Regions from separate parts of the Kineococcus sp. AC630 genome, predicted to be linked through region 1. Evidence: predicted binding sites of a transcription regulator. Region 1 holds the regulator's gene; each other region holds the start of a gene.
The links. The regulator LexA, encoded in region 1, represses DNA repair genes until DNA is damaged. The targets are predictions, from matches to a motif close to TCGAACANNTGTTCGA.
Positions count from the first base shown of each region.

Region 2: the regulator LexA is predicted to act here: its motif matches at 2,300-2,315, upstream of AC0I8G_RS08940 (DUF6504 family protein).
Region 3: the regulator LexA is predicted to act here: its motif matches at 2,394-2,409, upstream of AC0I8G_RS20590 (LysM peptidoglycan-binding domain-containing protein).
Region 4: the regulator LexA is predicted to act here: its motif matches at 2,115-2,130, upstream of AC0I8G_RS16665 (HNH endonuclease signature motif containing protein).

Region 1 is NZ_CEEDMJ010000038.1:708-3,952, forward strand. Features, by position in the region: gene AC0I8G_RS24605 (methyl-accepting chemotaxis protein) at 1-1,564, shown strand, start outside; gene lexA (transcriptional repressor LexA) at 1,811-2,494, shown strand; gene AC0I8G_RS24615 (aspartate/glutamate racemase family protein) at 2,469-3,152, opposite strand; gene AC0I8G_RS24620 (ATP-dependent DNA helicase) at 3,184-3,245, opposite strand, start outside.
Region 2 is NZ_CEEDMJ010000006.1:222,533-225,777, reverse strand. Features, by position in the region: gene AC0I8G_RS08950 (DNA polymerase III subunit alpha) at 1-1,158, opposite strand, end outside; gene AC0I8G_RS08945 (SAV_6107 family HEPN domain-containing protein) at 1,256-1,687, opposite strand; gene AC0I8G_RS08940 (DUF6504 family protein) at 1,747-2,151, opposite strand; gene AC0I8G_RS08935 (DUF6318 family protein) at 2,506-3,120, shown strand.
Region 3 is NZ_CEEDMJ010000022.1:1,070-4,314, forward strand. Features, by position in the region: gene AC0I8G_RS20570 (AAA family ATPase) at 1-579, opposite strand, end outside; gene AC0I8G_RS20575 (hypothetical protein) at 576-1,208, opposite strand; gene AC0I8G_RS20580 (helix-turn-helix domain-containing protein) at 1,479-1,697, shown strand; gene AC0I8G_RS20585 (hypothetical protein) at 1,731-2,282, opposite strand; gene AC0I8G_RS20590 (LysM peptidoglycan-binding domain-containing protein) at 2,498-3,181, shown strand; gene AC0I8G_RS20595 (Rv3235 family protein) at 3,240-3,245, shown strand, end outside.
Region 4 is NZ_CEEDMJ010000015.1:82,324-85,568, reverse strand. Features, by position in the region: gene AC0I8G_RS16675 (MFS transporter) at 1-1,104, shown strand, start outside; gene AC0I8G_RS16670 (LLM class flavin-dependent oxidoreductase) at 1,114-2,067, shown strand; gene AC0I8G_RS16665 (HNH endonuclease signature motif containing protein) at 2,247-3,245, shown strand, end outside.

The DNA.
Region 1 (3,245 bases):
CGTCGCCCCCAAGCTCTTCGCAGGCTTCGGCGTCGTCTGCCTCCTGCTGGCGGCGGTGGTGGCCCTGGGCATCTCCCGACTCGGTTCCTCGCAGACGAACCTGCAGTACCTCTCCACCAGCGGCATCGCCTCCGTGCAGACCATCGCCGACGTGAAGTACGGCTTCCTCGCCCTGCGCCTGGACATCGCCAACGCGGCCCTGACCCCCGACGACGCCGCCACGACGGCCGCGCTGGCCACGATGGCCGAGGACGACACCGCCTACGACGCGGCGTGGCAGGCCTACCTCGGAACCTCCCCGGCCTCGACCGAGGCGGACCGCGGCAAGGCCCAGGACCTCATCGCCCAGTACCGCACCGCGCGTGGGCAGCTGGTGACCCTGGCCAAGGCCAACGACCTCGACGGTTTCGTGGCCGCCCGCACCACGACCACCACCCCCATCTCCAAGCAGCTGCTCGCCCAGCTGGACGCCATCGCCAAGGTCGAGCAGGGCGCCGCCACGACGATGGCCGCACAGGGTTCGTCTGACTACCACTCCGCCGTCGTGATGCTGCTGGTCATCGGCGCGGTCGCCCTCGCCATCGCCGCCGTCGTCGCCGTCGTCATCTCCCGCTCCGTCGCGGGCCCCCTGGCCCGCACCCTCACCGTCGTCCAGGGCCTCGCCGACGGCCGCCTCGACCAGCGCGTGGGCCTCGACACCCAGGACGAGGTCGGCCGCCTCGGCACCGCCGTCGACGTGACCATGGACCGCCTCAACACCACCATGCGCCGCATCTCCGACTCCGCCGCCACCCTCGCCGGCTCCTCCGAGGAACTCACCACCGTCGCCACCCAGCTCTCCTCCGGTGCGGAGGAGTCCGCCACCCAGACCCAGGTCGTCTCCGCCGCCACCGAAGAGATCTCCGCCAACATCGGCACCGTCGCCGCCGCCGGAGAACAGATGACCTCCGCCATCCGCGAGATCGCCACCTCCACCGCCGAAGCCTCCGCCACCGCCGCCTCCGCCGTGCACGCCGCCACCGGAGCCAGCGAAACCCTCGACCGCCTCTCCGCCTCCTCCCGCGAGATCGGCGACGTCGTCAAGCTCATCACCTCCATCGCCGAACAGACCAACCTCCTCGCCCTCAACGCCACCATCGAAGCCGCCCGTGCCGGGGAGATGGGCAAGGGCTTCGCCGTCGTCGCCGGGGAGGTGAAGGAACTGGCCCAGCAGACCGCGCGCGCCACCGAGTCCATCGTCACCCGCGTCAACGCCACCCAGACCGACGCGGCCGAGGCGGCTTCCGCGATCGCGGAGATCACCGAGGTCATCGCCCGCATCGACGGCCTGCAGGCCACCATCGCCGCGGCGGTGGAGGAGCAATCGGCGACGACCTCGGAGATGGTCCGCAACGTCACCGAGGTCTCCTCCGGGAGTCAGGAGATCGCGCTGAACATCTCCGGCATCGCCGCCGCAGCGGATCAGACGACGGCGGGGGCGACCCACACCGCCACGACCGCCGGGGAGGTCTCGCGCACCGCCAACGAGCTCAGCGAGCTCGTCAGCCACTTCACCCTCGCCTGATCCACCCCGCCTCCGGACCCACCGGCGCCGTCCCGCACCCCGCGGGGCGGCGTCGTCCGGTGGTGCCTGTCATGTCTCACGACACGCCGGTTCGAACACGTGTTTGATCCTCGCCCCCCGGATGACTACCGTGACGTGGATCGGACCCCAGGACGGGGCCCGGTCGTACGACTCACGCGGAACGACAGGGAGAGTGACGTGGCCGACGTGCTGGACGGATCCGGCGACACCGGACAGGTGGCGCCGATGGCCTCGGTCCACCACTTCCCCGACGGTCCCTACGGCCGCGACGGACTCACCCACCGCCAGCGGCGGGTGCTCGCCGCCATCCAGGAGTGCGTCGAGCAGCGGGGTTACCCGCCGAGCATGCGAGAGATCGGTCAGGCCGTCGGCCTCACCAGCCCCAGCAGCGTCGCGCACCAGGTGAAGACCCTCGAGAAGCTGGGCTACCTGCGCAAGGACCCGCGCCGTCCGCGGACCCTCGAGGTCGTCTCGCCGGCGTCGGCCCGCGGCACCATCGACGGGTTCGAGGCCACCGCGGCCGACGGCCGCCCGCGTCCGCGCTACGTCCCGGTCGTCGGCCGGATCGCCGCCGGTGGCCCGATCCTCGCCGAGGAACTGGTCGAGGACGTCTTCGCGCTCCCCGCGCAGCTCGTCGGCGCCGGCGAGCACTTCATGCTCAAGGTCGTCGGGGAGTCGATGATCGACGCCGCCATCTGCGACGGCGACTGGGTGGTCGTGCGCCAGCAGCCGACGGCCGAGAACGGCGACGTCGTGGCCGCCATGATCGACGGCGAGGCGACGGTGAAGGTGCTGCAGCGCAAGGACGGTCACGTCCAGCTGATGCCCCGCAACCCCCTCTTCGCCCCGATCGACGGCGACGAGGCGACGATCCTCGGCAAGGTCACGGCCGTGCTGCGAAGCCTTTGAGCGAGGTCACCAGTTCGACGGCCGCCTCGATCGCCAACCGGGGCGAGGTGAGGACCGGCACGTGCAGGTCGCGCAGCAACGGCGCTGCGTCGACCATGCTCGCCTGCGCCAGGACGACGACGTCCACAGGCGGCTCGAGCGCCCGCACCTGAGTCCGGACGGCCTCCGCGACCCCGGTCGTGTAGGTCAGGACGTCACCGGACTCGAAGGACGACCAGGTGTCCGGGCAGCGGACCTCGATCAGCTGCACGGCCCGACCGGTGGTCTCCGCGCACTCGCGCAGCAGCGGCAGCACGGTCGCCGCGGCCTCGTCCAGCGAGCTCACGACCGCGATCCGCCGCCCGGCCAGGACGGCGGCCTCGGCCATCGGGCGGTCGACCCGGACGACGCGCAGACCCATCTCGGCACCGACGGACTTGGCCGTCGGGCCGACGGTCGAGCAGGTGCACACGACGACGTCCGCGCCCTCCCCCACCAGTCGGCGCAGCCGGTCGGCCAAGGCCGGGCGGACGCTGTCGATCCCGTGGTCCCGCGCGGTGGTGAGCAGACCCGTGTCGACGAGGTGACGGTCGGCGACGGTGTCGTCCCGCTCGTTCAGGAGATCGCGGAAGGCGCGCACGTGGGCGTGCGCGGTGTGCAGGAAGCCGACGGTGGCCACCTCACGAGCATGCCACCCCGGACGCACGGCGTCAGCCACCGCTACCCAGACGCCGCAACGCCTCCAGCACGGTGGGGGTCGAGGTGGTGGACC
Region 2 (3,245 bases), on a different contig from region 1:
GTCGAGCCGGCGACGGACCCTGGCCTCGAGCTTGAGGTCGGCACCCGAGTAGCGCCGGGGGATGCCCTCCTCGGAGCGTCGACGCAGGACGGCGATCGCCTCGACGTCCGGCGCCAGCCCCAGGGCCTCCCGGTCGGGCAGGTGGTGGGCGCCGATGCCGAGGTCGGTGGCCGGGTCGAGGCGGAGACGTTCGGCCAGGGTCGTCGTGGCGTTCAGGAGTTCCGCGGCCCAGCCGGGGTCGCCGGCGGCACGGGCGACGTCGGCCGCCGTCCGGACCATGTCGGCCGTGGGCAGCAGGTGCCCCTGTCCCGTCGTCCGGTCCAGGTGCCGGGTGCCCAGCGGGACGAGCCGGCGGATCGCGTCGAGCAGGTCGGCGGTGGGTGCCCCGTCGGTTCCGGCGGAGCGGACGGCGGCGGTGAGGACGACGGGAATCCCGGCCTCGCGGGCCAGGCCCAGCATCCGGGCGGCGTGCTCGACGCTGCCCGCCGTTCCCGGCGGGGCGTGGTGGCAGACCACCTCGACGTGCAGCGAACCGACGGGCAGCAGGTCCCGCCACCGCTGCAGGACGGACCGGGCGAGGTCGTCGCGACGGGCGAGCACCGCCCGCCCGAGTTCGGACCCCGGGCCCAGCAGCACGACCAGGGCCGGACGACCCGAGGTGTCGACGGCGTTCGCCGCGACGAGTTCGAGGCTGCTGACCGGAGTTCCGCGCATCCCGCCGAGGTGGGTCTCGCTCACCAGCCGGCACAACCCCGCCCAGCCGCGAGCGGCGCCGGCGTCGTCGGCGCCGAGGGCGAGCACGGTGACCCGGGGCAGCCGGGGGTCGACGACCGCCCCACCGCGGGTGGGGTTGCGGGAGGTGGTGCGGCGCACGGCGACCGAGGGGTCGGCCCAGGCCGGCAGACCGTCGACCAGCCCGCTGGGGGCGGTGGCGAGGTCGACGCCGAGGACGGGGGTGATCCCCGCCTCGCTGCAGGCGCGCACGAACTTCACGGCGCCGTAGAGACCGTCGCGGTCGGTGAGGGCGAGGGTCGGCATGTCGAGTTCGGCGGCCCGGGTGACCAGAGCGGTCGGGGTCGAGGTGCCGTAGCGCAGCGAGTAGCCGGAGGCCACGTGCAGGTGCGTGAACGGGGAGTTCGAGGGTGCGGTGGTGCGCATGGGGACGTCCTTCGAGAACGCGCCCGTGGGGAAGGCCGAGCGGAGTGGTGCGAGGTGCTGGGTCGCGGGCGCGTCCGCCGGTGGTCGCCCGCGGCGGTCAGCCGGCCAGCGGGAGGGCGCTGAGCCCGAGCAGCGATTCCACGACGCGGTGGAACTGCTCGGCGTCGGTGAGGAGTTCCTCGGCGGCAGCCTCGTCGACGACGCCGGTCCGGCCGGCCTCGACCGCGGAACGCAACGGGGCGGTCGCGGCGAACCGTTCGGCCCACGCCTGCAGGGCGGGGTCGAAGGCGGGGAGCATCTCCCAGACGCTGCGGGGGCCGCTGCGCCGGGGACTGGTGGGACGTCCGTGCACGGCGACGAGGGCAGCGCCCGCACGCAGTGCGGCGAGGTGAGCGTGGACGTAGCGCTCGGCGGTGTCGTCGGAGCGCAGGGCGACGAGCAGCTCGTCCTCGCAGCGCTCGAGCAGGTCGAGAGCGGCGGTGGTCAGCGGGCGCGGGAGACCCTGGGGGACGTCGAGGGTGGCGGGCATCGCGTTCTCCTCCGTGATCGGTCGGTCTGGTGCGGTTCGGTGAGGGGTCGGGCGGCTGGTCAGTCGCTGACGCGCAGCAACTGCCAGCCGTCCGACCCGTCAGGAGAAGGAGTAGCAGCGCCCTCCGACACAGCCGCCGTTCCGGGCGGGACGCATCGGGCGAGGTCGTAGACACCGATCGCACCGGAGCGCCCGACGCTGGCCTCGACGCGGAAGACCTCGCGTTCGAGGTCGCCGATCTCGAGGACGGGACGGACCGCGGTCGCCGTACCGCCGCCCGTCGGGCCGTCGCCGTGGACGGCGGCGACGGCCGGGTGCTCCCACCAGGCGCTGCGTTCACGCCACCGGGACAGGACCGCGCGCACGACGTAGAGCCGTCCGTGCCAGACGAACTGGGCGGGTTCGTCGGGCGCCTCCCCCACCGCACCGGACCGGACGTGGACCTCGTCGAAGAACCGTCGCACCGCTGTCACCTTCCCCACTCGAGCCGGCGCTGCAGTGGATCACCCGCAGCGCGGCGAGCCGGGGGAAGCGGCCCGCGACGACACGCCCGGAGCGCGGCCCGCGGAGCTTCCCCTCCCCCCGGACCGCGCCACCGGGCGGTCACCACGTTCGAACACCGGTTCGAACGCAACTCGAAGCTACACCACCGCACTCAGGGGTCGTCAACGGTGAACCGGGTAATCCACAGGGCGGAGAGTCCCTCCCCAGGGACGGAGGGTGAGCGCTCGCGAGGAGTCACCCGAACGGCCGACAGGTTGTCCACAGACGCCGTCCGGCGGTGCCTCCGAGAGCCCCGGCCGTGCGACCGTGCCGCAGTGATCCAGCTCCACCGCGCCGCCGCACCCCTCGTCGCACTCGCCGTCACCGGTCTGCTCGTCGGGTGTTCGAACGAGACCGTCGCCGGACCCGTCGCGAGTTCCACGACCGCCGCGACGAGCGGCCCCGTCGCGACGCCGACGCCGACGGAGACTGCCCTCGCGGCACCGACCTCGGTCGCGACGGCGGAGTTCCCACTCCCGGAGCAGGACGACCTGAGCCGGACGTTCACGGTGGACGGGGCCGGGACGTTCGCGGCCTACTTCACGCGGGTCCTGAACTACTCGCGCGCGACGGGGGACCCCACCCTGCTGCGGTCGATCTCCGATCCCAACTGTGGTGGATGCAAGTACCACGCCGATGTGATCGAGGAGTATCGCAGCAAGGGTTACACATCAGAGGGATTCCTAATTCAGTTCACTGGCACCAATGTTGACTCTTGGGCTCCTGATACCGGAGAGATCGGCTTGACCGTGACGGTAACCAGTCCCGCCTACAACACCACCGACCGCAACGGGCAGATTATCGGCTCTGCCACTGAGATGACAGATGGCGAGTTCTGGATCGACCTCAACTGGGTGGAAAATCGTTGGATCGTCTGGGAAGTCCAGTGAGTCGAATGCGACTCCTCGCCATCGGGGTGGGAGTGCTCACACTGAGCGTTACCACCTCACATGCATTCGCAGGTACTCCTTCGGAGACCAACGGATCCGGTCAACGAGACGGGATTGAGATCGGC
Region 3 (3,245 bases), on a different contig from region 1:
GAGACCGAGGGTCTGGCCCACCGCTGCTCCCCGCGTGTCCGCGTCGACCAGGAGCACCTCCTGCCCGGCCAACGCGAGCTCGAACGCGACGTTCACGGCGACCGTGGTGCGTCCCGTGGAACCATGCGGTCCCCAGACCGCGACGGTGCGCCCCGGGACGGCCTGGGCGACCGGTTCGAGCGCAGGCACCGGGCCTGGTTCGTCCACCCGGCCGAGCGACTCGACGGCCATCGCCACGTCCCGCGCGAGGTCGCCGGGAGACCGTCCCTCGAGGGCGAACCTCGTCGCCCCCACCGCGCGCCAGCGTCGTTCGGCCGCCTCCCCTTCGGGTCCTTCCGGCACCAGGACGAGGAGTGCGACCCCCCACCGCCGCAACGCCTCGACGGTCTCGCTGTCACACCCCGGGAGGTCCGCCCCGACCACCACGGCGCGGGCGAGACCGGCCCCGGCGGCCGCCAGCAGGTCGGCCACGTCCGGGCAACGGCGCACGACGACGAGCTCGCGTCGCAACGGTTCCCAGCCCGCGAGGAGCCTCGCCTCGGCCGGCCCAGGCACCGAGACGACCACCGGCAGCGTCACGGGCGAGCACCTCCGGCACCGGGGACCGGCACCAGGACCAGGTCGTCGTCGTTCGAGACCGCCTGCAGGACAGCGGGCATGGCGGACTCCGGGACGACCACCTGAACGTCGGCCCCCGACCGGGCACCGAGCGCACCCCCGCCGGTGACGACCGCCGACACCTCGGCGGTCTCGACGAGGCGTTCCGGCTCGACCGCGTCCTCGACAGCGCCGGCCCCGGCCGCCCGGACGACCCAGAGGTCGACGAGGGCACCGACCTGGACACCCTGCGGGACGTTCCCCGCGACGGGCACCGTCACGGGTCGCGACGTGAGGTCTCCGCTCCGTCCCAGGGCGGACAGCGGGAGCAGTTCGCCGGCGCGCAGGCCCCGCAGAGCGACCAGGTCGGCGTCGAGCGCGCCGGTGGAGGCTTCGAGGTAGGCCGTCCCCGTCCCCTCGTCGAGGTGCACCTCGACCACGCGCAGGTCGGCGGCGGTCAGCGACTGCCCCGCGCCGACGTCACGGGCCAGCGCCCACACGCCCACCGTCGCCTGGGCGGCACCGACCACCCGCGCGCCCAGCACGACACTGGCCAGGACGAGGGCCAGGCCGATCAGCAACCGCGGATCGCGCCACGAGGGGGCACTCACCCGCCGGACGACCGACACCGGCGGCACGTCACGTCCGCGTACCGCTCGTACCGCTGTCCGCACTGGTGGGCCCTCCGTCGTCCGACACGTGGAGGTCCGGGCACTTCCCGGGCTCCAGGCGCTGTGGTCGAGACCATGGTGAGGCTCCTGAGCGGCGGGGGTCCGCGGTTGTCCACAGGCCACCCGAACGGCCGATGCGCCAGGGTGACGTCGTGCGAGGATGCGGACACCCGCCAGGAACAGCTCCGACGACGCCCTCCAGGAGACCCCGTGCCCGCCCGTTTCGTCCCGCTCGCGGATGTCGCCGAGACGCTCGCGATCAGCTCGGCCCAGGCCTACGCCCTGGTCCGCACGGGAGAACTGCGGGCCATCAAGGTCGGCGGGCGGGGGCAGTGGCGCGTCGAGGACTCCGAGCTCGAGGACTACATCCAGCGGATGTACACCCAGACCCGCGAGAGCGTCCTCGCGGGCGAGGACCACACCGACTGACCCGCTCACCGACCCCACCGGCCGACCTGCCGGTCAGACCACCTCGGTGATGCTGAGCAACGCCGAGAACGGCACCGTCGTGGTGCGCGCACCGCTGTCCGCACGCTGACCCTCGGCGACGTCGTCGAGGTCGACGACGTCGACGTGGTCGGCGCCCACCCGACCCACCGTGCCCCGGACGTCGACACCACCCGTGCGCACGACGACGTGCACACCGGCTCCGGCCAGCGCGCGGACCGCCAGGAGCAGGGTCCGCCGCGCCGCGACCGCGCCCCAGGGCGCCGCACTGCGTCCGGGGACCCCCCGCAGTGCGAGCACGGCCGCGGCCGGCAGCAGGACCTGCCGCGACGCCGCGGCCTCCCGGACCAGGAACCAGTCCGGTCCGACCCCCTCGACCCGCCCGTTCAGCGTGGTGCCGTCGCGCAGCACGAAGGTGACGGCCCCGGTCGCCGCGCGCACGCGGGCGGCGAGCGTGACGGTCGCCTCGTCCCGGCGGATCCGGTCGGCGACCTCCTCGTCCCGCTCGAGCCGGTGGGCGTGCTCCGCCCGGGCGGCGAGGTCGTCGAAGAGGTCGTCCCAGCGCACGACCCAACGCTACGTCGCGGTGACCACCCGTCGGGTCGCCCGTCACCCGTCTTCACCCACCGTCAGGCGCTGCCCTCCGATCGGGCGCATGTCACGGGAGTTCCTGGCCCCGCGCACAGGTGGTCGCTAGACATGGCGCAGCAAACGACACCAAACGACACCCAGAAGGACTCAACTGGTCCAACTGGGGCCGTGCGATCACGAGGGTGGTTACCGTGCACAGACTTCGGCACCTGCTGACGTTCACCGTCGGCGCCGGGCTGGCCGCCGTGCCCGCTCTGGCCGGCGCCGGGCTCCTCGCGCTGGCGGCACCGGCGCTGCGCACCGCGCAGTCGGGCACCGCGACGGTCGCCGACCTGCTCGTCGGCGGGTGCTCCGTCGTGGGCGCCCTGCTCCTGGGGTGGTTGGCGCTCACCGTCCTGGTGGCCGTCGCCGACGAGGTCCGGGCCCGCAGTCACCCGCGACTCGCCGTGCGGCCCTCCCCCGGCGTCCCGCGGACCGTCCGCCGGGTCGTCGCGCTCGTCGTGGGCCTGGTGCTGGGATCGGCCGCCCTCTCCGCCGGCGCGGCCGAACGGGGCTCGGCGACCGCGGTCCCCGAGCTCGGCTGGGCCGCTTCCGCACCGCTGCAGGCCACCTCGGCACCGACCCTCGACCTCGGCTGGGCCGCCGTCCCGGAGACCACCACGGCGAGCACTCCCCCCGCACCCCGGGAGGTCGACGGCGAGATCGTCGTCCACCGCGGGGACAGCCTGTGGTCGCTGGCCGCGCAACGGTGCGGTCCCGACGCCACCGCCGGTGAGGTGATGGCCGAGCAGCACCGCCTCCACACCGCCAACGTCGACGTCATCGGCGCCGATCCCGACCTGCTGCTGCCCGGCCAGGTCCTGCGCCTGCCCTGACCCCCGTCCGAGCACCCGTTCGGCCACCCGTTCGCCACCGCACCCAGGAGACCTCCGCGTGACC
Region 4 (3,245 bases), on a different contig from region 1:
TCGCGGACCCCCGCGATCCGCGACCTCGTGCACGCCAGCACGGCTCAGATGGGTGTCGTCATCGCCGGCATGTCCGTCGGCTCGATGGTCGGGATCGCGATCGGTGGCGGCTACGTCGCGCGGTCGGGCGCTCGCGCGGTCGTCCGCACCGGACTGCTCACGCTCTCCTGCGGGACGGCCGTCGTCGCCGTCGGGGCCACGGTGGGCTTCGGTTGGCTGGTGGCGCTGGGACTCGCGGCCATCGGCTTCGGGATGGGGTCCGGGGAGATCGCGCTGAACGTGGAGGGGATCACCCTGGAGGCCGCCGTCGGGCGCACCGTGGTCCCGAGCCTGCACGGCAGCTACAGCCTCGCGTTGTGCGTGGGCGCGCTGCTGGGGCTGCTGGCCACGGCCAGCCACCTCCCGGTGCTCGTGCACCTGCTGGGGATGGCGGTGCTGACCACCGCGACGACGGTGTGGCTGGTGCAGGGGCTCCCCGCCGCCACCGGCGTCGAACCACGCGGTGCGCGCCCCTTCGCCCTCGTGGACGCGGTGCGGAGCTTCCTCGGGGTGTGGCGGGAGACCCGCACGATCGCGATCGGGGTGATCGTGCTCGGGATGGCGCTGGCCGAGGGGTCGGCGGGCGACTGGCTGCCGCTCATCGTCGTCGACGGTTTCGGTCTGAGCGCCACGACGGGAGCGCTGGTGTTCGCCTCCTTCGGCGGCGCGATGGCGGTCGGCCGGTTCGGCGGCGGCTGGTTCCTCGACCGGTTCGGCCGGACGCCGGTGGTGCTGGCCTCCGCGTGCTCGGCCGTCGTCGGGATCGGGCTGGTCTCCTTCGCCCCGGGCATCGCCCTGGCCGTGCCCGGGGTGCTGCTGTGGGGTCTCGGAGCGGCCCTCGGTTTCCCCGTCGCACTGTCCGCCGCCGGTGACGATCCGGTCGGGGCGGCCCGCCGGGTGAGCGCCGTCGCGACGGCGGGCTACACCGCGTTCCTGGTCGGACCACCGGTGCTGGGGTTCGTGGGCCAGCACGCCGGGCTGCGGTCCGCGATCCTCGTGGTGCTCGTCACGGTCGCGATCTCGGCGTTCTTCGCCCGGTCCGTGGCCCGACCCGCCGACCGGTAGGTTCGGGACGTGCACACCGGTGTGACCCTCCCCCGCGACCTGCCCGTCGCCGACGTCCTCCCCTTCGCCCGCCGCGCCGAGGAGCTCGGGTTCGACACCCTCTGGGTGATCGAGGACCTCGGGTTCCGGGGCGGGTTCGCCCAGGCCGCGGCCGCGTTGGCGATCACCAGCCGGATCCACGTCGGGCTCGGCATCGCCCCCGCCGCAGCGCGGAACCCGGTGTTCACGGCGATGGAGGCGGCCACCCTCGCAGACCTCTTCCCCGGCCGCTTCACCCTCGGCCTGGGCCACGGGGTCCCCGGCTGGATGCGCCAGGCCGGGGCGTGGGGGGCGAGCCCCCTCACCTCGTTCACCGAGCACGCCACCGCCGTCCGACGGTTGCTGCACGGGGAGACGGTCACCCTCGACGGCCGCTACGTGCACCTGGACGGGGTCCGCCTCGAATCACCGCCGGCCGTGCCCCCCGCCGTCGCCGCCGGCGTGCGCGGACCGAAGTCGCTCGCGATCTCCGGTGAGCACCTCGACGCGACCCTGCTCGCCGAACCCGTCACGCCCGAGTACGCCCGCGCCGCCCGTTCCCAGATCGGCGACGCGCCCGGCCACCGGTTGATCGGCTACGAACTCACCGCGGTCCACGCCGACCCCGCCCGGGCGCGCGACCTGGTCCGTCCGGGGCTGGTGTGGGTCGGCGCTCCCGACGCCGCCGCCCACGTCGCCCCCTCCGCCTACGCCGAGGAACTCCACGCGCTGCGCGCCGAGTGCGCCGACGCCGAGGAGTTCACCCGCCGCCTGCCGGACGAGTGGGTCGACGACCTGGCCCTCGTCGGAACGCCCGAACGCATCCGTTCCCGGATCGCGGAACTCGAGGCCGCCGGACTGGACGAGGTGTCGTTCTTCCCCGTCGGCGAGGACCGTCTGGGCGCCCTGGACTCCCTCGCCACGATCCTGCCGCTCCAGCGGTAGGCGAGGAATCGCCGGGACGCTCCGGCGCGGGCCCGTGCTGTTCGCCTCCGCACAGCGGTTCGCCGTCTGGAGGTCGAGCGCCGGATCCATCAAGAGCGGCATCTGCATGACTCAGTGAAAACGTTGCAGCACAGAGCGTTTGTCTTGTTCGAAAGGCTCGAACAGGGTAGAATCAGGACATGACGGCAGCGCTCGCGGAGCGAACGGAAGAGGCCCCCACCGGCGTCGCCTTCGGCCTCCCCGGCAAGTACCGCCGCTTCGCCGACGCCGCCCACGCCCTCTTCTACCTCGGCGTCGCCGACGCCGTCACCATGGTCCACGACTCCCCCCACCCCGACCTCGACCAGCTCGAAGACCGCGGGGTCACCATCACCGGAACCGGCGTCGACCGCCGGGAGGCTGCCGTCGACCTCGTCGCCGAGGAGTACTCCCGCGACGAAGGCATGGACTTCGACCGCGCCCGCGCCACCATCCACAACGCCTGGCGCAAAGGCCACGACCACCGCACCCTCTGGCAAGCCGTCGCCGACGGCAGTGTCACCCGCTACCAAGCCCGCACCATCGAAGACCACGCCGAACGCCTCGGCGCCCGGATCGCCACCCTCACCGAAGAGATCGACCCCGACGGACGCGTCACCTCCGTCCACGCCGAGGAGGACGAGAAGCTCCTCCAAGGAGAGGACTACACCGCGGCCCTGCAGGACTACCTCACCGACGCCGTCCACCACGCCCAAGCCGGCCTGACCGGACGGAAACTCGGCATCAAGTGCTCCCGGAAGGTCAGGGAGCTGACGCCCGGCTACGAATCCGTCGTCCTGGAGAAGAACGACGACCCTCGCGGACTGGGACACACCCCCTGCGAAGACGGCCTCCACAGCCACCTCGGGTTCATCGCCCCCACCGCCTTCGCGTTGCGGTTGATGGCGCACACCAACGCCGCCGCCGACCAGGCCGCCGACGCGGCCAAGAAGGCCGGTATCGTCGACACCCGCTCCCACGGGCAGCGCGTTCGCGACGTGATCGTCGACATGCTCACCGACGCCCTGGACCGCGCCGTCCCCGCCCTCTCGGATCCCACCACACCTGCCACCGCTGATTCACCCGCGGTGATCGGACGCACCCACCGCCCCGCCACGTCCGTCCAGGTCCACGTCCGCATCGACGCCACCACCCTCCTT